3 regions of the Streptomyces sp. P9(2023) genome follow, and region 2 is predicted to be linked to each of the others. Evidence: predicted binding sites of a transcription regulator. Region 2 holds the regulator's gene; each other region holds the start of a gene.
The links. Region 2 encodes HrcA, which represses chaperone genes, less so after heat shock. Its sites were predicted from a motif close to TTNGCACTCNGNNNNNCNGAGTGCNAA; they were not measured.

Region 1 (7,429 bases), on a different contig from region 2:
AGCTCAGAAGTCCATGTCACCGCCCGGCATGCCACCCGGGGCGGCCGCGCCGGCCTTCTCGGGCTTGTCGGCGATGACGGCCTCGGTGGTCAGGAACAGCGCGGCGATGGAGGCCGCGTTCTGCAGCGCGGAACGCGTCACCTTCGCCGGGTCGATGATGCCCTCGGCGATGAGGTCCACGTACTCGTTGGTCGCGGCGTTCAGGCCGTGACCGACGGGCAGGTTGCGGACCTTCTCCGCCACGACGCCGCCCTCGAGGCCGGCGTTGATGGCGATCTGCTTCAGCGGGGCCTCGAGCGCCAGCTTGACGATGTTGGCACCGGTGGCCTCGTCGCCCGACAGGTCCGCCTCGAGCTTCTCGAAGACCGAGGAAGCCTGGAGCAGGGCCACGCCACCACCGGCGACGATGCCCTCCTCGACGGCCGCCTTCGCGTTGCGAACGGCGTCCTCGATGCGGTGCTTGCGCTCCTTGAGCTCGACCTCGGTCGCGGCACCGGCCTTGATGACCGCGACGCCACCGGCGAGCTTCGCCAGGCGCTCCTGGAGCTTCTCGCGGTCGTAGTCCGAGTCGCTGTTCTCGATCTCGGCGCGAATCTGGTTCACGCGACCGGCGACCTGCTCGCTGTCACCGGCACCGTCGACGATCGTGGTCTCGTCCTTGGTGATGACGACCTTGCGGGCGCGGCCCAGCAGGTCCAGGCCCGCGTTCTCGAGCTTGAGGCCGACCTCCTCGGAGATGACCGTGCCGCCCGTGAGGATGGCGATGTCGTTCAGCATGGCCTTACGACGGTCGCCGAAGCCCGGGGCCTTGACCGCGACGGACTTGAAGGTGCCGCGGATCTTGTTGACGACCAGGGTCGACAGGGCCTCGCCCTCGACGTCCTCGGCGATGATCAGCAGCGGCTTGCCCGACTGCATGACCTTCTCCAGGAGCGGGAGCAGGTCCTTGACCGAGGAGATCTTGGAGTTGACGATCAGGAGGTACGGGTCGTCCAGGGACGACTCCATGCGCTCCATGTCGGTGGCGAAGTACGCCGAGATGTAGCCCTTGTCGAAGCGCATACCCTCGGTGAGCTCCAGCTCCAGACCGAAGGTCTGGGACTCCTCGACGGTGATGACGCCTTCCTTGCCGACCTTGTCCATCGCCTCGGCGATGAGCTCGCCGATCTGGGTGTCGGCGGCGGAGATGGAGGCCGTGGAAGCGATCTGCTCCTTGGTCTCGACATCCTTCGCCTGCTCGAGCAGGGCGCCGGAGACGGCCTCGACGGCCTTCTCGATGCCGCGCTTGAGGGCCATCGGGTTGGCGCCGGCCGCCACGTTGCGCAGGCCCTCGCGGACGAGCGCCTGGGCGAGGACGGTCGCGGTGGTCGTACCGTCACCGGCGACGTCGTCCGTCTTCTTGGCGACTTCCTTGACCAGCTCGGCGCCGATCTTCTCGTACGGGTCCTCGAGCTCGATCTCCTTGGCGATGGAAACACCATCGTTGGTGATCGTGGGGGCGCCCCACTTCTTCTCGAGGACGACGTTACGGCCCTTGGGGCCAAGGGTGACCTTGACGGCGTCGGCGAGCTGGTTCATCCCGCGCTCGAGACCGCGCCGTGCCTCCTCGTCGAACGCGATGATCTTGGCCATGTGAAGTGGTCCTCCCGGACATGGGGTGGATAACGCTCCAGGACCGCGCCGACGCCCGCGACGGACGGCCTGCGTACCCGGCGGTTCCTTGCCCCACCTGGCCGCGGACCTCGTCTGCCCGATCCTCGTAAGCACTCTCACCTTCAGAGTGCTAACGCAATGATTAGCACTCGGCATAGGAGAGTGCAAGCGCCTCTCGGTGATCGGAACCCCTGTGCGCGCACCCGCCCGAACACGCACGAGGGGTCCGCATCCTGGTCAGGATGCGGACCCCTCGGCGTGAGAACGCGTGATGCGTACGTGGTGGCCGATCGCGCCGTGCTCAGACGGCGAGCTTGACCATGTCCGCCTGCGGACCCTTCTGGCCCTGCGAGATCTCGAACTCGACCCGCTGACCCTCTTCGAGGGTGCGGTAACCGTCCATCTGGATCGCGCTGTAGTGGACGAATACATCCGCACCACCGTCGACCGCGATGAAGCCGTAGCCCTTCTCCGCGTTGAACCACTTGACGGTGCCCTGAGCCATGCCTAACTCCCCTATTACTGGCCCTTGCGCGGGACCCGCACTTCGCGGACCCGGGTCAGACCCTGCGCCGGAACGCGTCGACCGCGGCTGAATGTATCTGCCCAACTGCCCTCTGCAACAGGTCAATCGGACGAGAATTCTGGGCACGGCGTAAAGGAGAATTCCGGAGAATTGAATGAATTCCGGGGCAAGTCGGGCCCGGCAAAGCGCGCAGAAGGTACACAACGTTCGTGCACTTTGGCTGCTTCTTGTCACGTGCGGACGCATTCTCATATGCGCCTGGCACGGAGCGGCGGAGTGGAGCCGGGGGGACTTCCCCAACTCTACCCCGCTCAACCATGCAGAATTGCCCCCTCCGCTTCTCCAGCGGGAGGGGGCAATTCGGTTACTCCGGGTAAAGCGAGCCCGCGGGCGCGCTATCGGTCAAAGCGCTCAGCAGCCGCCCGCGACCGCCGGGATGATCGAGACGCCCGCGCCGTCCGGCGTCGCCGTCTCCAGGCCCTGCTCGAAGCGCACGTCGTCGTCGTTCACGTACACGTTGACGAAGCGGCGCAGCTTGCCCTGGTCGTCCAGGACACGGGCGGCGATGCCCGCGTGGTTCTTCTCCAGGTCGGCGATGACCTCGGACAGGGTGGCGCCCTCCGCCGGGACCTCGGCCTGGCCGCCCGTGTAGGTACGGAGGATGGTGGGGATACGGACCTTGACGCTCATGTGGTGCTGCCTTCCGTGACGAGGGGTGGTCAGTGGGCGAGGCCCGCGTCGCGGAACGCGTCGAGGCTCGGCTTGATGGTGGCGGTCGCCTGCGAGGTATCGGCCACCGCGTCCAGGGTCTTGAGGCCGTCACCCGTGTTGAGCACGACCGTGGTCAGGCTCGGGTCGATGAGACCGGCCTCGATCAGCTTCTTCGTGACGCCGACCGTCACCCCGCCCGCCGTCTCGGCGAAGATTCCCTCGGTCCGGGCCAGGATCTTGATCGCCTCGACGACCTGCTCGTCGTTCACGTCGTCCACCGCGCCGCCCGTCCGGCGCGCGATGTCGAGGACGTACGGGCCGTCGGCCGGGTTGCCGATCGCCAGCGACTTGGCGATGGTGTTCGGCTTCTGGGGCCGTACGACGTCGTGGCCGGCCTTGAAGGCCGCCGACACCGGCGAGCACCCCTCCGCCTGCGCGCCGAAGATCTTGTACGGCTTGTCCTCGACCAGGCCCAGCGCGATGAGCTCCTGCAGCCCCTTGTCGATCTTGGTGAGCTGCGAGCCGGAGGCGATCGGGATCACCAGCTGGTCGGGCAGGACCCAGCCCAGCTGCTCGCAGATCTCGTACGCGAGGGTCTTGGAGCCCTCGCCGTAGTACGGCCGCAGGTTGACGTTGACGAAGCCCCAGCCCTCGCCCAGCGGGTCGCCGATGAGCTCGGAGCAGAAGCGGTTGACGTCGTCGTAGTTGCCCTCGATGCCGACGAGCTCACCGCCGTAGACGGCGGCCATGACGACCTTGCCCTGCTCCAGGTCGTGCGGGATGAAGACGCAGGAGCGGAAGCCGGCCCGGGCGGCGGCGGCGCCGACGGCGCCGGCCAGGTTGCCGGTGGAGGAGCAGGAGAGGGTGGTGAAGCCGAAGGCGCGGGCGGCCTCCAGGGCCTGCGCGACGACGCGGTCCTTGAAGGAGTGCGTCGGGTTGCCCGAGTCGTCCTTGACGAAGAGCTTGCCGGGCTCGACGCCCAGCTCGCGGGCGAGGTTGTCGGCCTGGACGAGCTTGGTCCAGCCGGGGTTCAGGTTCGGCTTCTCGGCGACGTCGGCGGGGACGGGCAGCAGCGGGGCGTAGCGCCAGATGTTGGCGGGGCCGGCCTCGATCTGCTTGCGCAGCGCCTCGGGGTCGCCGGCGGGGAGGTCGTACTTCACTTCGAGCGGGCCGAAACACAGCTCACAGGCGAAGATCGGGCCGAGCGGGAAGACTTCACCGCATTCCCGGCAGGAAAGGCCGGAAGCGGGACCGAGATCGACGGACCCAGTGGTGGAAGCATTGGTGGAAACAGTCTGTACAGCCATGGAGGCGAGGCCCTTTCTCCTCATCTTTCCCATGACGAACGTCGTCATGAGACGGATTTGGCACCTTCCCTAGCCGGGAGCCTCGCGGGCGCAGTACGGACGACTGCGGACGAGACCGGCTGGAGGGTTGCCGGGGCTTCAACGGGCCGTTTCCCTCTGCCCCTCTGGATGAGCGGTATTCGGTTGTGGAACACGGACGGCACCCCGACATGCATCGGGCGTTCGCGTTGTTCAAGACTGTAACCGAAGGCATGGACGGTTGAGATGGTCGTCCGAACCGCGAGATGGAGATCACGTTGCTGGATGAAGTGGAGCGCTGGCTGGCCCGGCGGTCCTGGTCCGTGGCGGACCGTTCGCTCGACCGGATCCTGGCGGCGAAGCACGGGACGAAGCCCGGGACCAGGCCCGGGACGACGGTCAGCGTCGTGCTGCCCGCGCTGAACGAGGAGGCGACGGTCGGCGACATCGTCCGCGTGATCCGGCGCGAGCTGATGACCGAGGCGGTCCCGCTCGTCGACGAGCTGGTGGTGATCGACTCCGGTTCCACCGACCGTACGGCGGAGGTCGCGGCGGCGGCCGGGGCGCGGGTGGTGGCGCGGGACGCGATCCTCCCCCGGATACCGGCCGTGCCCGGCAAGGGCGAGGTGCTCTGGCGGTCACTGATGGCGACCGAGGGGGACATCGTCTGCTTCGTGGACGCGGACCTGCGGGACTTCTCGGCGGATTTCGTCACCGGGATCGTCGGCCCGCTGCTCACCGACCCGGACGTGGACTTCGTGAAGGCGATGTACGACCGCCCCCTCGGTGACGCCCCAGGCCAGGGCGGCCGGGTGACGGAGCTGGTGGCGCGGCCGCTGCTCAATCTGCACTGGCCGCAGCTGGCCGGTTTCGTACAGCCGCTGGGCGGCGAGTACGCGGCGCGCCGCTCGCTGCTCGAACGGCTGCCGTTCCCGGTCGGTTACGGAGTGGAGCTGGGCCTGCTGGTGGACGCCCTGCACACGGTCGGCCTGGACGCCCTCGCGCAGGTGGACGTCGGGGTCCGCAAGCACCGGCATCAGGACGGGCGGGCGCTGGGCCGGATGGCGGCGGCGATCTACCGGACGGCGCAGCTGCGGCTCTCCCGGGGCCATCTGGTGCGGCCCCGGCTGACCCAGTTCGAGCGGGGCGAGGCGGGGTTCACGCCGCGGACGTACGCGGTGGACACGGAGGAGCGGCCGCCGATGGCCGAGATCGCGGAGTACGCACACCGCCGCGTGGCGTAACGCAGAACGATTGTCGTTTTTGCCTAAATTTCCGTTTCATGCGGTTCAAAAATCGAATGACCACGTCGCTGGCGGCGCTCGCCCTCGCCGCCGGCTCGCTCGGCTCGCTCCCGCTCACGCTCGCCGCCGCCGGTCCGGCCGCGGCGGACGTGGTGGAGCCCTTCGGCAAGCGCTACGACGAGTCGCTGTACGGCGACTTCACCACCATCGGCAACACGGTCACGGGCTGCCCCACGGCCCCCGCCGACCTGGCCGCGCGCTGCGCCACCTCGGCCGCCGGACAGGGCAGGGACAACAACAACACCTTCGTCATGGAGCGGATCAACACCGCCTCCATGGCCGCCGGTTACGGCTCCAGCACCGGCCATGTCGTGATCCCGGCGGGAGCGAGGGTCGCGTACGCCCGGCTCTTCTGGGGCGGCAACGACGGCACGCACAAGGGGCCGAGCGGGGCGCGGCTGAAGCGCTGCGACATCTCCGGCGCCGACGTGGTGACCTCGCCCGGCGACCACGCCACCACCGCGCCGCACATCAGGGTCGGGGCGGGGGCGGCGACGGCGGTCTCGATCGACAGCATGGTGACCGACCCGGCGGAGACGAGCGGCCCGCACTACTACACCGGCGAGTCGGACGTGACGGCCGCGTTCGCGGGTGTGACCGGCGCGGACGCGCAAGTGGCGGTCGGCAACATCTGGGCGCCGGACGGCAGGGGCTGTGTGGCGGGCTGGTCCCTGACGGTGGTGTACGAATTCGCGGGCCCCGAGCCGACCTTCGCGCCAAACCGGCGGAACGTGTACGTCTACGGCGGGCACGTCCTCCAGCGGTCCACCTCCCCCGCGACCACCATCACCGTCGACGGGTTCCACCGGACGACGGGCAAGGCGCGGGCGAGCGTGACGGCCTACGAGGGCGACTGGAACACGCCGGGCGACACGTTCCTGGTCGACGGCAGGAACGTCACCGAGGCCCACACCGGCAACACCGACAACTTCTTCGTCAGCGAGGACGACGGCGCCGTCTCGCCGAAGCAGGCGAACAACCTGTCCATCGCGGGCACGCGGCGAGGATTCGCCAGAGTCGTATACGTACGTTTGAGCGTTTACGCGACGGGCTAGGTTCGCCACATGGCTTCTGTGCTCGTGGCGTCCAACCGGGGTCCGGTCTCGTACGCCCTCGCCGCCGACGGCACGCTCAGTGCCCGGCGCGGCGGGGGCGGTCTCGTGTCCGGGCTGAGCGCGGTCTCCTCCGAGGACAGCGTGTGGGTGTGCGCCGCCCTCGGGGACGGCGACCGCGAGGCGGTCCGGCGCGGGGTCGCCGAGCCGGGCGTGCGGATGCTGGACATCGACCCGGGGGTGTACGCCGACGCGTACAACGGGATCGCGAACTCGGTGCTGTGGTTCCTCCACCACCACCTGTGGAACGTGCCGCGCGAGCCGGTCTTCGACGCGGAGTTCCGCCGCCGCTGGGAGTCGTACCGGAGCTACAACCGGGCCTTCGCCGAGGAGCTGGCGGCCCAGGCGGACGACGGCGCGGCGGTCCTGGTGCAGGACTACCACCTGGCCCTTGTCCCGGGCATGCTGCGGGACCTGCGGCCCGACCTGCGGATCGGCCACTTCACGCACACGCCGTGGGCGTCGTCGGACTACACGCGGATGCTGCCCGGGGACATCCGCGAGGAGCTGGTCTGGGGGATGCTCGGCGCGGACGAGCTGGGCTTCCACACCTTTGAATGGGCGTCGTCGTTCATGACCTGCGCAGACGTCGACAGCCCGACCGGGATCGCGCAGAGTTACTGGCCGGCCGGGAATCCCCGGCGCCACGTGGACCACATGAAGACGGGCGGGCCGAGGCGGAGCACCGAGATCAAGGTCTTCGCGCTGGGCGTCGACGGCGACGACCTCCGCGCGCTCGCCCACACCCCCGAGGTCGACGACCGCCTGGCGGCCCTCCGCGCCGAGGTCGGCGACCGG
Region 2 (7,429 bases):
GGTGCCGGTACGGGCGGAGTCGAGCAGCGCGGACTCGGCGGCGGTCTCGCAGACATGGGCGAGGTCGGCACCGGAGAAGTCCTCGGTGGCCTTGACGAGTTTGCCCAGGTCGACCGATTCGATGGGCCGCTCGCGCAGGTGGTAGTGGAGGATCGCCTCGCGCGCCGGGGCGTCGGGCGGCAGGACGAGCAGGGTGCGGTCGAGGCGGCCGGGGCGGCGCAATGCGAGGTCCACGTCCCAGGGCACGTTGGTGGCGGCGAGCACGAAGACGCCCTCGTTCTCGGCGCCGTCGATGCCGTCGAGCTCGGTGAGGAGCTGGTTGACGACGTTGCGCAGTCCGCCGTGGTGCGTGCGGGAACGCTTGGCGCCGAGGGCGTCCAGCTCGTCGAGGAAGACGACGCAGGGGGCCTGGGCGCGGGCCGTCTCGAAGAGGTCGTGGACGTTCTTCTCGGACGTACCGATGTACATGTCGAGGACGTCGGAGAGCGAGACCGACATGAAGCTCGCGCCGAGCTCGCCGGCGACGGCCCGGGCGATGAAGGTCTTGCCGCAGCCGGGCGGACCGTAGAGGAGCAGGCCGCCGCGGAGCGACTTGCCGTACAGCTTGCGGAGTTCGGGATTGCGCATGGGGGCGAGGAAGGCGGCCTCCAGGCGGTCCTTGACCTCCTGCATGCCGCCGACGTCGGCGAGGCGTACGGAGCCGGGGACGTCGACGTCCCAGGCGGAGGCGTCGCCGGGGTCGCCGCTGCCGTCGGCGGTGAGGGGCTGCTCGACGTCTCCGGTCACGAAGCGGGGACCGACGACGTCACCGACCTCCTGCTCGGCGGCGTCCCAGTCGAAGGTCGGGGCGGTGGTTTCCGCGGGGGCGTCCTGGGGCGCGGCGGGCGCTTCGGGGGCCATGGGCAGTCCCATCGCGCGGACCATCAGCGCCCGGGCCGCGTCGTCGCCGGGCGCGTGCTGGAGCGCGACCGCGGCCTCGGTGACGGCCTCGTCGCCCCGCCCCTCGGCGAGGAGCAGTTCGGCGAAGTGGAGCCGCAGGGGCACGTCTTCGGGCGCGGCGGCGACCGCGGCGCGCAGACTACGGATCAGGGGAGACTCGTCGGACATGCGGTCACCCTATGAACCGGCCCACCGCCCGCGCCCACCGGGTTCCCGAAATCCTGGTTGCCGGACCACCGGGTTCCCGTCCTACGGTGGGCCCATGAGTCGACGAGAACGCGTACCGCGCAGGCTGGTGGTGGACGGCACGGTCTGGCTCTGGTCGGTCGGGCATCTGCATCCGCCCTGCCGGGAACTGCTGACGCTGCGCCGCGCCGACGCCCCGCACGCCCGACTGCGCCTGGTCTTCCAGGAGGGCCCGGGCCGGGTGACGCAGGGCGCGTACATGGGCGCCGGCCAGGTCGCGGACACCAAGGACGGCTACCTCAACCTCAACGAGCCCGGAGTGGTGCGCCGTTTCCTCGACGAGGCCACGGCGCGCGACCTCCTGCCGACGGCCCACGGCCTGCACGAGACGGACGGCTGGCCGCTGTTCGACGCGCTGGTGGAGGACCGCCCGGAGCGGGCGGGCGTCGCGGGCTAGCTCCAGCGGCCCGTACGGCCGAGGAGCAGCGCGGTGGCCGCCGTACCGGCCGTGGAGGTACGGAGGACGCTGCGGCCCAGTCGGTACGGCTTCGCGCCCGCCGCCTCGAAGGCCGCCAACTCCTCCGGGGAGACGCCCCCTTCGGGCCCGACGACGAGCACGATCTCGCCCTCGGCGGGGAGTTCGGCGTCGGCGAGGGCGCCGCTGGGGTGGTCCCGGTCCTCGTGCAGCACGGCGGCGAAGTCGGCGCCCGCAAGGAGCGCGGCGACCTGCTTGGTGGTCATCGCGTCGGCGACCTCGGGGAAGCGCGTACGCCGCGACTGCTTCCCGGCCTCGCGCGCGGTGGCCCGCCACTTGGCAAGGGCCTTCAGGCCGCGGTCGCCCTTCCACTGGGTGATGCAACGGGACGCGGCCCACGGCACGATCGCGTCGACGCCGGTCTCCGTCATGATCTCGACGGCCAGTTCGCCCCGGTCACCCTTGGGCAGCGCCTGGACGACGGTGATGCGGGGCGCGGGCTCGGCCTCCTCGTACGTACCCGAGACCTCGACGGTCAGCTGGTCCTTGCCCTCGGCGCCGAGCACGGTGCACTCCGCCCAGCTGCCCCGCCCGTCCGTGAGGACGAGCTCCTCCCCCGCGCGCAGCCGCTTCACGGCGACCGCGTGGCGGCCCTCGGGGCCGTCGAGGAGGAAGGTGCCGGGGCCGGGGACGGCCTCGACGACGAAGACGGGTGCGGTCATGAGGCGCTCCTGTGGGCCTGCGCGGTCAGTGCGGTGTCGAGTTCGGCGGCCAGCACCTCGACGAGCTGGCCGGCCGGGAGGTCGCGGGCGAGCCGGTGCCCCTGGCCGGCCCACAGGGCCATGCCCTGCGCGTCGCCGGCGGTGGCGGCGGCCTTGCGGAGGGGCGCGGTGAGGTGGTGGATCTCGGGGTAGGCGGCGGGGGCGTACGGCCCGTGCTCGCGCATGAAGCGATTGACGAGCCCGCGCGCGGGGCGCCCGGAGAAGGCCCGGGTGAGCTCGGTCCGGACGAAGAGGGGGTTGGTCAGGGCCTGCTTGTGCAGCGCGTGCGCGCCCGACTCGGGGCAGACCAGAAACGCGGTGCCGAGCTGGGCGGCGTCGGCCCCGGCGGCCAGGACGGCGGCGATCTGCGCGCCGCGCATGATCCCGCCGGTCGCGACGATCGGCAGCTGCACGGCCTCCCGGACCTGGGTGACGAGCGTGAGGAGCCCGGTCCCGGCGAGGGCGGCGTCGGGGTCGTCGCGGTGCGTGCCCTGGTGCCCGCCGGCCTCGACGCCCTGGACGCAGACGGCGTCGGCGCCGGCCCACTGGGCGGCCTGGGCCTCCTCGGCGGAGGTGACGGTGACGATCGTGAACGTACCGGCGCGGGCGAACGCGTCGAAGGTGTCCCGGTCCGGGCAGCCGAAGGTGAACGAGACGACGGGGACCGGGTCTTCGAGCAGGATCGCGAGCTTGGCGTCGTACGCGTCGTCGCGCCCGCTGTCGGTGTCCCCGAGCTCCGTCTCGTACCAGGTGGCCTCCCCGGCGAGCTGGTGCCGGTACACCTCGACGGCGGCGGGGTCGGCGTGCTGCCCGCCCGGCGGCATGAAGAGGTTGACGCCGAAGGGCTGCCCGGTCAGCCCGCGCACCTGCTTGATCTCCTGGTACAGCCCGCCCGCGGTCTTGTACCCCCCGGCGAGAAACCCGAGCCCGCCGGCCTCGCACACGGCCCCGACGAGCTGCGGGCAGGAGGCGCCACCGGCCATGGGGGCCTGCACGATCGGGTATCGGGAGAGATCGTTCAGCGCGGTGGACATGCGGGCATCGTTTCATACGGAAGGGCGGCATCCGCGACTGCGGATGCCGCCCCTTCCTAGGGTCCGAACCGTGCCCGATCTCGGCCTACCGCCCGATGAACGCGTCCTTCAACCGCGAGAACAGCCCCTGCTGCCCCGGCTGACTGTGTTGACCCGGGGGGCAACCCCCGGACCCCCGGCAGTCATGCGCCTACCGCCCGTTGAACGCGTCCTTGAGGCGCGAGAACAACCCCTGCTGCCCCGGCTGGAACTGACCCGTGGGCCGCTCCTCGCCGCGCAACTGCGCGAGTTCGCGCAGCAGTCGCTCCTGCTCGGGGTCGAGCTTCGACGGGGTCATCACCTCGACGTGCACGATCAGGTCGCCGCGTCCGCCGCCGCGCAGGTGCGTGATGCCGCGACCGTGCAGCGGGATCGACTGGCCGGACTGGGTGCCCGGGCGGATGTCGACCTCCTCCAGACCGTCCAGCGTCTGCAACGGCACCTTCGTGCCGAGCGCGCCCGCCGTCATCGGGATGGTGACCGTGCAGTGCAGGTCGTCGCCCCGTCGCTGGAAGGTCTCGTGCGGGGTCTCGTGGATCTCGACGTACAGGTCGCCCGCCGGGCCACCGCCCGGGCCGACCTCGCCCTCACCGGCGAGCTGGATGCGGGTGCCGTTGTCGACACCGGCCGGGATCTTGACCGTGAGCGTACGACGGGACCGGACCCGGCCGTCGCCCGCGCACTCGGGGCACGGGGTCGGGACGACGGTGCCGAAGCCCTGGCACTGCGGGCAGGGGCGGGAGGTCATGACCTGGCCCAGGAAGGACCGGGTGACCTGCGAGACCTCACCGCGACCGCGACACATGTCACAGGTCTGCGCGGAGGTACCGGGCGCGGCGCCCTCACCCGAACACGTCGTACAGACGACGGCCGTGTCGACCTGGATGTCCTTCGTCGTGCCGAAGGCGGCCTCGTTGAGGTCGATCTCCAGCCGGATCATCGCGTCCTGGCCGCGCCGGGTGCGCGAGCGCGGCCCGCGCTGCGACGCCGTACCGAAGAACGCGTCCATGATGTCCGAGAAGTTCCCGAAGCCACCCTGGCCGAAGCCGCCGGCTCCGCCCGCACCGCCGGACGCGGACAGCGGGTCGCCACCGAGGTCGTAGACCTGCTTCTTCTGCGGGTCCGACAACACCTCGTAGGCGGCGTTGATCTCCTTGAACCGCTCCTGCGTCTTCGGATCGGGATTCACATCCGGGTGCAGCTCGCGCGCGAGCCGCCGGAATGCCTTCTTGATCTCGTCCTGGGACGCGTCGCGGCGCACGCCGAGTACGGCGTAGTAGTCCGTGGCCACTTACGACTCCGCCAGGATCTGTCCGACGTAACGTGCCACTGCGCGTACCGCTCCCATCGTTCCGGGGTAGTCCATGCGGGTCGGTCCGACCACGCCGAGTTTGGCGACTGCCTCGTCGCCCGAACCGTAGCCGACCGCGACGACGGACGTGGAGGTGAGGCCCTCATGGGCGTTCTCGTGCCCGATCCGTACGGTCATGCCCGAGTCCTTGGCCTCGCCGAGCAGCTTGAGGAGCACGACCTGCTCCTCAAGGGCTTCGAGCACAGGCCTGATCGTGAGGGGGAAGTCGCCGAAGCGGGTGAGATTGGCGGTTCCGCCGATCATCAGCCGCTCCTCGTGCTCTTCCACCAGCGTTTCGAGCAGGGTCGCGAGCACCGTCGAGACCGTGCCGCGGTCCTCCGTCTCCTCGAAGGACTCCGGAAGATCCTGCACCAGCTGGGGCACGTCCGCGAAACGGCGGCCGACGACCCGGCTGTTGAGCCGGGCGCGCAGGTCGGCCAGCGAGGTCTCGCCGAACGGCGCCGGGCAGTCGATGACGCGCTGCTCGACCCGGCCGGTGTCCGTGATGAGCACGAGCATCAGCCGGGCCGGGGCCAGCGAGAGCAGTTCCACGTGCCGGACCGTCGAGCGGGTCAGCGACGGGTACTGCACGACGGCGACCTGGCGGGTCAGCTGCGCGAGCAGCCGGACCGTGCGCCCGACGACGTCGTCGAGGTCGACGGCCCCGTCGAGGAAGTTGTGGATCGCGCGCCGCTCGGGCGTCGACAGCGGCTTGACGCCGGCGAGCCGGTCGACGAAGAGCCGGTAGCCCTTGTCGGTCGGGATGCGGCCGGCGCTGGTGTGCGGCTGGGCGATGTAGCCCTCGTCCTCCAGGACGGCCATGTCGTTGCGCACGGTGGCGGGCGAGACACCGAGCTTGTGGCGCTCCGTGAGCGCCTTGGAGCCGACCGGCTCCTCCGTCCCGACATAGTCCTGGACGATGGCGCGCAGCACCTCGAGTCTGCGTTCGCTGAGCATCGCGCACACCTCCAGCTGTCGTATCGGTTGCTTCGGTTGCTCCGCTTTTGGCACTCGCCCTGCCCGAGTGCCAGGAATCCCCCGGCCAGTGTACGGCGGCGGGCATCGCTCCTGGCAAGGAGGCGGGCTGGTAGGCGCTAGCGTCGCGGTATGAATGTCGGTTGGGAAGAGCTCGGCTGGGAGCGGCTGGGGGACGGGGTGGGCAGGCGCCGCCTGCCGGTCTGGGACGCCACGGTGGGCCTGGTGGTGGGGGAAGAGGCGGTACTGCTGTACGACACGGGCTCCACGCTCCGGGAGGGGGCGGAGCTGCGGGCCCAGATCGAGGGTCTTACGGGCGGCCGAAGAGTGACACACATCGCACTGAGCCACCCGCACTTCGATCATGTCCTGGGCACGGCGGCGTTCGCGGGGGCGGAGGTGTTCGGCGCGGTGGGCGTCGACGCGTTGCTGCGCCGGGAGGGCGGCGAGCTGATGACGGACGCGGTACGGCAGGGGGTGGACGCGTTCGCGGCGGCGGAGGCGGTGGACGTGCTGGTGGCGCCGCAGCACGTGGTCTCCGGCGAGTGGACGCTCGACCTGGGCGGCCGGCAGGTCCTCCTCGCGAACGTGGGCCCGGGCCATACGGCGCACGACCTGGCGCTCCTGGTGCCGGGGCCGAGGGAGGTCGTCTTCTGCGGGGACCTGGTGGAGGAGTCGGGCGAGCCGCAGGCGGGCCCGGACGCGCTGCCTGGGCGGTGGCCGGCGGCGCTGGACCGACTGCTGGCGCTGGGAGGGGACGAGGCGACGTACGTACCGGGGCACGGGGCGGTGGTGGACGCGGCGTTCGTACGGCACCAACGCGAGGAACTGGCACGCCGCTTCGCCGTCGCATAACGTCACGCAGATGCGCAGCTACAACCCGGACCTGACGCCCCCATGGAAGCGATCCGCCCCGGTGCCGGATGTGCCGGCGGAGCTGGACCTCGTGGTGGAGGAGGTCTCGACGGGCTTCTGCGGGGCGGTGATCCGCTGCGAGGCCGGCACGGTGACGCTGGAGGACCGCTTCGGCAAGCACCGGGTGTTCCCACTGGAACCGAGGGCCTTCCTCCTGGAGGGCAAGGTGGTGACGCTTACGCGCCCTTCTGCTGGGCCGACGCGTCCGACCCGCACGGCCTCGGGCTCGATCGCGGTGCCGGGGGCGCGGGCGCGGGTGGCGCGGGCGGGCCGGATCTATGTGGAGGGCCGGCACGACGCGGAGCTGGTGGAGCGGGTCTGGGGGGACGACCTGCGGATCGAGGGCGTGGTGGTGGAGTGCCTGGAGGGCATCGACGACCTCCCGTCGATCGTCGCGGACTTCGCCCCGGCGGCGGACGCGCGCCTGGGAATCCTGGTCGACCACCTGGTCCCGGGCTCGAAGGAGTCCCGCATCGCGGCACAGGTCACGTCCCCGGACGTGCTGATCGTGGGGCACCCGTACATCGACGTCTGGGAAGCGGTGAAGCCGTCGTCGGTCGGCATCGCGGGGTGGCCGAGGATCCCCCACGGCGAGGACTGGAAGCCGGGCGTCTGCCGCGCCCTGGGCTGGCCGAAGAACACGGGAGCGGCCTGGCAGCACATCCTGTCGCGGGTCCACACGTACAAGGACCTGGAACCGGAGCTCCTGGGCCGCGTGGAAGAACTGATCGACTTCGTAACGGCACCGTAGGAA
Region 3 (7,429 bases), on a different contig from region 2:
CGCCTTCGCGCTGTGCGCCGTCGGCCTGTGGCTCTCGCTGGCCGCGCCCGCCGAGGCGACCGGCCCGGGCCGCGGCGGCTACGGCACGGCCGCCTACTTCGTGGGCGCCGGGCTCGGCCTGTGGGTCAGCGGCATGACGGCCGCGGTGAAGGCGGTCGGGCACTACCGGCTGGCGGTACGGCTCGTGGCGTAGCGCTGATGGGCGTACGGCTCTTGGCGCGCGGGCCTCATGGCGCAGTGCCCGCCCGGGGTCAGGCCGCCGGGCGGCCGATCAGCATCGTCGGGGCGCCCGCGACCCGGGTCAGGATGACCGTCGCCGCGTTCGGGCCCTTCGGCTTGACCCGGCGGCGGATCTCCTCGGGCTCGACCGCCGAGCCGCGCTTCTTCACCGTCAGCGTGCCGACCTCGCGCTCGCGCAGCAGGGCCTTCAACTTCTTGAGGTTGAAGGGGAGTTCGTCGGTGATCTCGTACGCCGTGGCGAACGGCGTCGGGGTGAGGGCGTCCGCCGTGACGTACGCGATCGTCTCGTCGATCAGGCCCCCGGCCAGCTCCTCTGCGACCTCGGCGACCAGATGCGCGCGGATGACCGCGCCGTCCGGCTCGTAGAGGTACTTCCCGACCGGGCGGACCGCCGGGTCGGGCAGGCCGCGGCCGGTCAGGCTCGCGCCGGACGGCAGGAGGGTGGCGCGGCGGGTGCCGGGGGAGGTGCCGAACCAGAGCACGGCCTCCTTCACGTCCCCGCCGTCCGAGATCCACTCCGCCTCGGCCTCCGCCGGCACCGCCTCGTGCGGGATGCCGGGGGCGATCTTCAGCGCCGCGCGCGGGGCCTTGCGGGCGGCCTCGACGGCCCAGGAGAGCGGCGGCGAGTACGCCTCCGGGTCGAAGATGCGGCCGCGGCCGCCCCGGCGTGCCGGGTCCACGAAGACGGCGTCGTACGGGCTGGTGTCGATCTCGGTCACGTCCGCGCACCGCACCTCGATCAGCCCGGCCAGCCCGAGCGCCTCGGCGTTGGCGCGGGCGACCTCGGCGGTCAGCGGGTCACGGTCGACGGCCAGGACCGCGATCCCGGCCCGGGCGAACGCGAGGGCGTCGCCGCCGATCCCGCCGCACAGGTCGGCCACGCTCCGCACCCCGAGCGCCTTGAGCCGCTCCGCGCGGTACGTCCCGACCGTGGCCCGCGTCGACTGCTCGACGCCGTTGGGGGTGAAGTACATCCGGTACGCGTCCTCGGCGCCGAACTTCGCCACCGCGCGCTGCCGCAGCCGGGCCTGGCCGAGCGCGGCCGAGACCAGTTCGGCGGGGTGCTCGCGGCGCAGCCGGGAGGCGACGGCCAGTTCCTGGGCGGGGTCGTAGTCGCGCAGGGCGGCGAGCAGCGTCTGGCCCTCGGGGGTGAGCAGGGCGGTGAAGTCGGCGAGGTCGGTCACCCGTCCCATTGTGGGCCAGCCGGGGGATGGTGGGCGCCGGGCGGTGGTGTCGGGGGCCGCGCGGGGCGCTCCGCTGACAGGATGCGGCGCCATGCAGCTAGTAAGACAAAAAGAAGAAATGCGCCGAAAGGGGTCGGCGGCGCGTCTCCGTCGCCCGGTGGGCGCCGCACTGGTCGTCGCCGCGCTCGGATCCGCCTGCGCCGGCCCCTCCGGCGACGGGGAGGGCGGCTCGGGCGGCCGTAAGGGCCCCGCCCGCCCGGCCGCCGGTCAGCCGCAGGCGGAGGGCGCGGCCGCCGCGCTCGACACGTACGTCGAGAAGGTCCGCGCGCAGCGCGCCGCCCGGGTGGCCGCCGCCAAGAAGTGGGGCCTGGACCGGCCGCCGCTGGACGCCCCGGCCCCGCCCGCCGTGAAGCCGAAGATCACCACCCGCAAGGGCTTCGAGACGGACGGCGAGGGGCTGCCGCCGGTCTTCACCACCGTGCCGACCAAACAGAAGGTCGTCTTCCTGACGATCGACGACGGCGCGGAGAAGGATCCCGAGCTGGTGCGGATGATGAGCGAGCTGCGGATCCCGTACAGCGCGTTCCTCAGCGACTACCTGGTCAAGGAGGACTACGGCTACTTCAAGAAGATGCAGGCCGCCGGCGTCTCCCTGCACAACCACACCCTCAACCACCGCTACCTGCCCGGGCTCTCGTACAGCGCCCAGAAGCGGGAAATCTGCGGGATGCAGGACACCATCGAGAAGCGGTACGGGAAGCGGCCCCCGCTCTTCCGGCCGCCGTACGGCAACTACAACGAGGACACGCTGCGCGCGGCGAAGACGTGCGGGGTGAAGGCGGTTCCGCTGTGGGCCTCCGAGGCCTTCCCGGACCGGATGGAGTGGCGCGAGTGGGACCGCGACCTGCACCCCGGCGACATCGTGCTCACGCACTTCCGGGGCAAGGAGGACTGGAAGGGCTCGATGCCGGACATGATCCGCCGGGTGATGAAGACGATCACGGCCAAGGGGTACGCGGTCGCGAAGCTCGAGGACTACGTGTGACCCGCGCGCGCCGGCCGGCGGTCGGCCTCGCGATGGCCGGCGCGCTCCTGCTGCCGGGGATCTCGGGGTGCGCGTCGTCCGTGGACCCGATCGAGCGCCTGGGGCGGAAGACGGCGGTCCGGGTGTTCCACACGCTCACCGTGCCCGACGACGGCCCGACGACGGCGCGCCGCCGCTAGGGAGCGCTCGCGCTCCTCGCGGGGGTGGGGTGCGCGTACGCCCACTGCTCCCCCGCGACGAGCAGCGTGACGAGGAAGAGCAGCCCCGCCGCGAGGAAATGACACCCGGCCGTCCACACCCGGCCGCCGCGCGGCATCGCCCACGCGAGCAGCAGGACGGCTCCGGTGACCACGCCGAAGACGATCACGGGAACCCAGTCCATCGGGGGCGGGCTCGCGTCGCGCGGGTCGGGTGCGCCGCCGAGGTTCCGCGCGGCCAGGAAGACGGCGGCGGCCAGGGCGAGTACGCCGTCCAGGACCAGGAACACCAGTCCGACGGCGATGTCCGTGCCCGTGCGGACCGTGCGGACCAGGGGGCGCGAGGGCGTTGTCATGTCCGCACCTTCGTGCGGAACCATCCGCTCCGTAACGCCGTTGCCCGTCCCGAGACCGAATCGAACGTGCTGCGGTACCGAACCGCCACGCGTCGCTGAATTGGCACTCCGCTTGACCGAGTGCTAATCGCAGTCATAGTCTCGGCTCTGGCACTCCCCACTGGAGAGTGCCAACACAGCGACGGGCAGGTCCGGCACCCGCGACGACGGATCCACCTGGTCGCCACCCCAGACAGTTAGCCCCGTGAGATCTCCGAAGGGGGAGGTCGGATCGTGACGACCACCAGCTCCAAGGTTGCCATCAAGCCGCTCGAGGACCGCATTGTGGTCCAGCCGCTCGACGCCGAGCAGACCACCGCCTCTGGCCTGGTCATCCCGGACACGGCGAAGGAGAAGCCCCAGGAGGGTGCTGTCCTCGCCGTCGGTCCGGGTCGCTTCGAGAACGGCGAGCGCCTGCCGCTCGACGTCAAGGTCGGCGATGTCGTGCTGTACAGCAAGTACGGCGGCACCGAGGTGAAGTACAACGGCGAGGAGTTCCTCGTCCTCTCGGCTCGCGACGTGCTCGCGATCATCGAGAAGTAATTCACCGAAGTACCTGAAGCAGATGCTTTGAGCTGCGCCCCTGACCCCGCACCGGGCGTCCGGGGCGCAGTTCGTTTCACCAGTTTCACCACGAAATCCGAGAGGGCTGAATCGCTCCCATGGCGAAGATCCTGAAGTTCGACGAGGACGCCCGTCGCGCCCTTGAGCGCGGCGTCAACAAGCTTGCCGACACGGTGAAGGTGACGATCGGCCCCAAGGGCCGCAACGTCGTCATCGACAAGAAGTTCGGCGCCCCCACCATCACCAACGACGGTGTCACGATCGCCCGCGAGGTCGAGATCGAGGACCCGTACGAGAACCTCGGTGCTCAGCTGGTGAAGGAGGTGGCGACCAAGACCAACGACATCGCGGGTGACGGCACCACCACCGCCACCGTGCTCGCCCAGGCGCTCGTCCGCGAGGGCCTGAAGAACGTCGCCGCGGGTGCCTCCCCGGCCGCCCTGAAGAAGGGCATCGACGCCGCGGTCAAGGCCGTCTCGGACGAGCTGCTCGCGACCGCCCGTCCGATCGAGGACAAGTCCGACATCGCCGCCGTGGCCGCGCTCTCCGCGCAGGACCAGCAGGTCGGCGAGCTCATCGCCGAGGCGATGGACAAGGTCGGCAAGGACGGTGTCATCACCGTCGAGGAGTCCAACACCTTCGGCCTGGAGCTCGACTTCACCGAGGGCATGGCCTTCGACAAGGGCTACCTGTCCCCGTACATGGTGACCGACCAGGAGCGTATGGAGGCCGTCCTCGACGACCCGTACATCCTGATCCACCAGGGCAAGATTTCCTCGATCCAGGACCTGCTGCCGCTGCTCGAGAAGGTCATCCAGGCCGGCTCCTCGAAGCCGCTGCTGATCATCGCCGAGGACGTCGAGGGCGAGGCCCTGTCGACCCTGGTCGTCAACAAGATCCGTGGCACCTTCAACGCGGTGGCCGTCAAGGCCCCCGGCTTCGGTGACCGCCGCAAGGCGATGCTCGGCGACATGGCCACCCTCACCGGTGCCACCGTCATCGCCGAGGAGGTCGGCCTCAAGCTCGACCAGGCCGGTCTTGACGTGCTGGGCACCGCCCGCCGCGTGACGATCTCCAAGGACGACACCACCATCGTCGAGGGCGGCGGCAACGCCGACGAGCTCGCGGGTCGCGTCAACCAGATCAAGGCCGAGATCGAGTCCACCGACTCCGACTGGGACCGCGAGAAGCTCCAGGAGCGCCTCGCGAAGCTGGCCGGCGGCGTGTGCGTGATCAAGGTCGGCGCCGCCACCGAGGTGGAGCTGAAGGAGAAGAAGCACCGTCTGGAGGACGCCATCTCCGCGACCCGCGCCGCGGTCGAGGAGGGCATCGTCTCCGGTGGTGGCTCCGCTCTGGTCCACGCCGTCAAGGTCCTCGAGGGCAACCTCGGCAAGACCGGCGACGAGGCCACGGGTGTCGCGGTCGTCCGCAAGGCCGCCGTCGAGCCGCTGCGCTGGATCGCCGAGAACGCCGGCCTCGAGGGCTACGTCATCACCTCGAAGGTGGCGGAGCTGGAGAAGGGCAACGGCTTCAACGCCGCCACCGGCGAGTACGGCGACCTGGTCAAGGCCGGCGTCATCGACCCGGTGAAGGTCACGCGCTCCGCGCTGGAGAACGCCGCCTCGATCGCCTCCCTGCTCCTCACCACCGAGACCCTCGTGGTGGAGAAGAAGGAAGAGGAGTCGGCGGACAACGGCCACGGCCACGGCCACGGTCACTCGCACTGACGCGCACGTAGCTGATCGCTCGTAGTCGATCACCGAGGTCCGGTGCCCCGAGGGGCGCCGGGCCTCGGCGTTTGTGCGGACGTTTCTACGGGCTTTCTACGGGCTGTCCACGCCCTCCACCGCGCCGAGCTGCCCCATCAGCCCGAGCAGGTCGTACTGCCACCACCCTTCCGTGATCTTGCCGTCCGTCCGGAACTGGTGGATGGTCGTGCCCGTCATGGAGACCTTCATGCCGGTGGGCTGGAGCCCCATGAAGTCGCCGGTGTGGGTGCCGATCCAGGTCCACCGCGTGCACACCCGGTCGCCCTCGGCGATCTGGTCGTTGACGGTGAAAGCGAAGTCGAACCCGCCCCGCCACATCTCCACCTCGCGGCGGACCGCGTCCATGCCGATGACGTCCTGCGCGTTCGTCGGATCGTGGTCGTGGTAGCCCTCCGCCAGGACCTCGTCGAGGGGTGGCAGCTCGCCCTCGGAGGCCATGAGCTCGAAGAGGTGGCGGGCGTTGGACTTGTACAGCTGCTCGTCCCGGATGATGTCGAGGTCCGTGAACGTCGGCATCTCGTCACAGAGCGCGACCATCTCCCGGAAGATGCGATCAGTCTCCGGAAGCTGCGAGTTGGTCATCGCGACCTCGTAGGAGGGGAACTCCACGATCTCCACGAGGTGCGTCGCGTCGGAGCGGTCCTTGCCGATGACGCTGTGGGTGGCCGTGCGCTTGCCCTTGGTCGACTCGACCCACTTGTCCATGAGCCGGTTCAGGTCGTCGAACCGACTGGTCTTGCAATCGATTATCTGTACGAAGGTCATGGTGCCTCCCGGACCGGGTGGACCCTTCCATCTTAGGGCCGGGGAGCTGGCAGCATGAGGTCATGCTGCGTGCGTGGGGGAGCCGGTCGGTGGCGGTCGGGGGAGACGCGGAGCTGGTCGTCACCGGCGACCACGCCCGCATCGGAGTGGACGGTCCGCCCGTCCACTCCGCCTACCTGGAGCAGGTGCGCCGGACAGCCCCGCCGGAACTGGTCGAGCGGGAGGAGGAGTTGGCGGAGCTGGCCGCCTTCTGCCAGACCGGCTCCGGCCCGTCGTACGCGTACTGGCGCGCCGAGGCATGGGCCGGCAAGACGGCGCTGCTGTCCTGGTTCACGCTCCACGCCCCGCCGGGCGTGCGGATCGTCTCCTTCTTCGTGACCGCCCGCTGGGCCGCGCAGAACGACGCCGTGGCTTACGTGGAAGTGGTGCTGGAGCAGCTCGCCGAGCTCGCCGGGGAGGGGCTGCCGCCCCTGCTCACCGCCGCGACCAGGGAGGCCCATGTGCTGCGCCTCTACGGAGAGGCCGCGCGGGCCTGCGCCGAGCGCGGCGAACGGCTGGTCCTCCTCGTCGACGGCCTCGACGAGGACCGGGGCGTGACCACGGGGCCGGACGCCCACTCGATCGCGAGCCTGCTCCCGTACGGCCTTCCCGCCATCGTCTCCGGCCGCCTGAACCCCCCGCTGCCCTCGGACGTCCCGGAGGGCCATCCGCTGCGCGACCCGGCGATCGCCCGCACCCTGGAGCCCTCCCCGTCGGCCCGCGCGATCCGCGCCGAGGCGGAACGCGAACTGAAGCGCCTGCTTGAGGCGGGTGGGGTCGAGCACGACATCCTGGCCCTGCTCACGGCGGCGGGCGGCGGCCTGACCGCGGACGACCTGGCGGAGCTGACGGACGCGGTGCCCTATCGCGTACGGGACGTCCTGCGCACCGGGCCGGGCCGCACCTTCGCCCCGCGCGCCGACGCCTACCTCCTCGCCCATGAGGAACTGGCCGTCCAGGCACGGGAGATGCTCGGCGAACGCGAACTGGAGAGCTCCCGGGCGAGACTGCACGCGTGGGCGGCGGAGTGGCGGGAGCGGGGCTGGCCGGAGGAGAGCCCGCGGTACCTGCTGCGCGGCTACTTCGCGATGCTCCGGGCGGCCGGCGACGCGACCCGTATGACGGGGTGCGCCCTGGACACCGTACGGCAGGACCGGCTGCTCGCCGTGACGGGCGGGGACGGTGCGGCGCTGGGGGAGATACGGGCGGTGGCGGAGGCGGTCCTGGAGCT

Region 1: the regulator HrcA is predicted to act here: its motif matches at 1,796-1,822, upstream of groL (chaperonin GroEL).
Region 3: the regulator HrcA is predicted to act here: its motif matches at 3,123-3,149, upstream of groES (co-chaperone GroES).

What each region holds. Positions count from the first base shown of each region.
Region 1 covers NZ_JAUPWM010000025.1:45,480-52,908, reverse strand. Annotated here, with positions in the region: gene groL (chaperonin GroEL) at 4-1,632, opposite strand; gene Q5762_RS26135 (cold-shock protein) at 1,955-2,158, opposite strand; gene Q5762_RS26130 (MoaD/ThiS family protein) at 2,591-2,869, opposite strand; gene thrC (threonine synthase) at 2,899-4,221, opposite strand; SAM riboswitch class I at 4,215-4,372, opposite strand; gene Q5762_RS26120 (glucosyl-3-phosphoglycerate synthase) at 4,494-5,459, shown strand; gene Q5762_RS26115 (hypothetical protein) at 5,516-6,574, shown strand; gene Q5762_RS26110 (trehalose-6-phosphate synthase) at 6,584-7,429, shown strand, end outside.
Region 2 covers NZ_JAUPWM010000015.1:51,685-59,113, reverse strand. Annotated here, with positions in the region: gene Q5762_RS20540 (tetratricopeptide repeat protein) at 1-1,107, opposite strand, end outside; gene Q5762_RS20535 (hypothetical protein) at 1,202-1,582, shown strand; gene Q5762_RS20530 (16S rRNA (uracil(1498)-N(3))-methyltransferase) at 1,579-2,322, opposite strand; gene Q5762_RS20525 (nitronate monooxygenase) at 2,319-3,395, opposite strand; gene dnaJ (molecular chaperone DnaJ) at 3,586-4,725, opposite strand; gene hrcA (heat-inducible transcriptional repressor HrcA) at 4,726-5,742, opposite strand; gene Q5762_RS20510 (MBL fold metallo-hydrolase) at 5,893-6,615, shown strand; gene Q5762_RS20505 (DUF3097 domain-containing protein) at 6,626-7,426, shown strand.
Region 3 covers NZ_JAUPWM010000005.1:119,216-126,644, forward strand. Annotated here, with positions in the region: gene Q5762_RS09930 (hypothetical protein) at 1-193, shown strand, start outside; gene Q5762_RS09935 (THUMP-like domain-containing protein) at 252-1,433, opposite strand; gene Q5762_RS09940 (polysaccharide deacetylase family protein) at 1,543-2,469, shown strand; gene Q5762_RS09945 (hypothetical protein) at 2,466-2,648, shown strand; gene Q5762_RS09950 (DUF6234 family protein) at 2,645-3,022, opposite strand; gene groES (co-chaperone GroES) at 3,296-3,604, shown strand; gene groL (chaperonin GroEL) at 3,724-5,352, shown strand; gene Q5762_RS09965 (ester cyclase) at 5,449-6,159, opposite strand; gene Q5762_RS09970 (hypothetical protein) at 6,222-7,429, shown strand, end outside.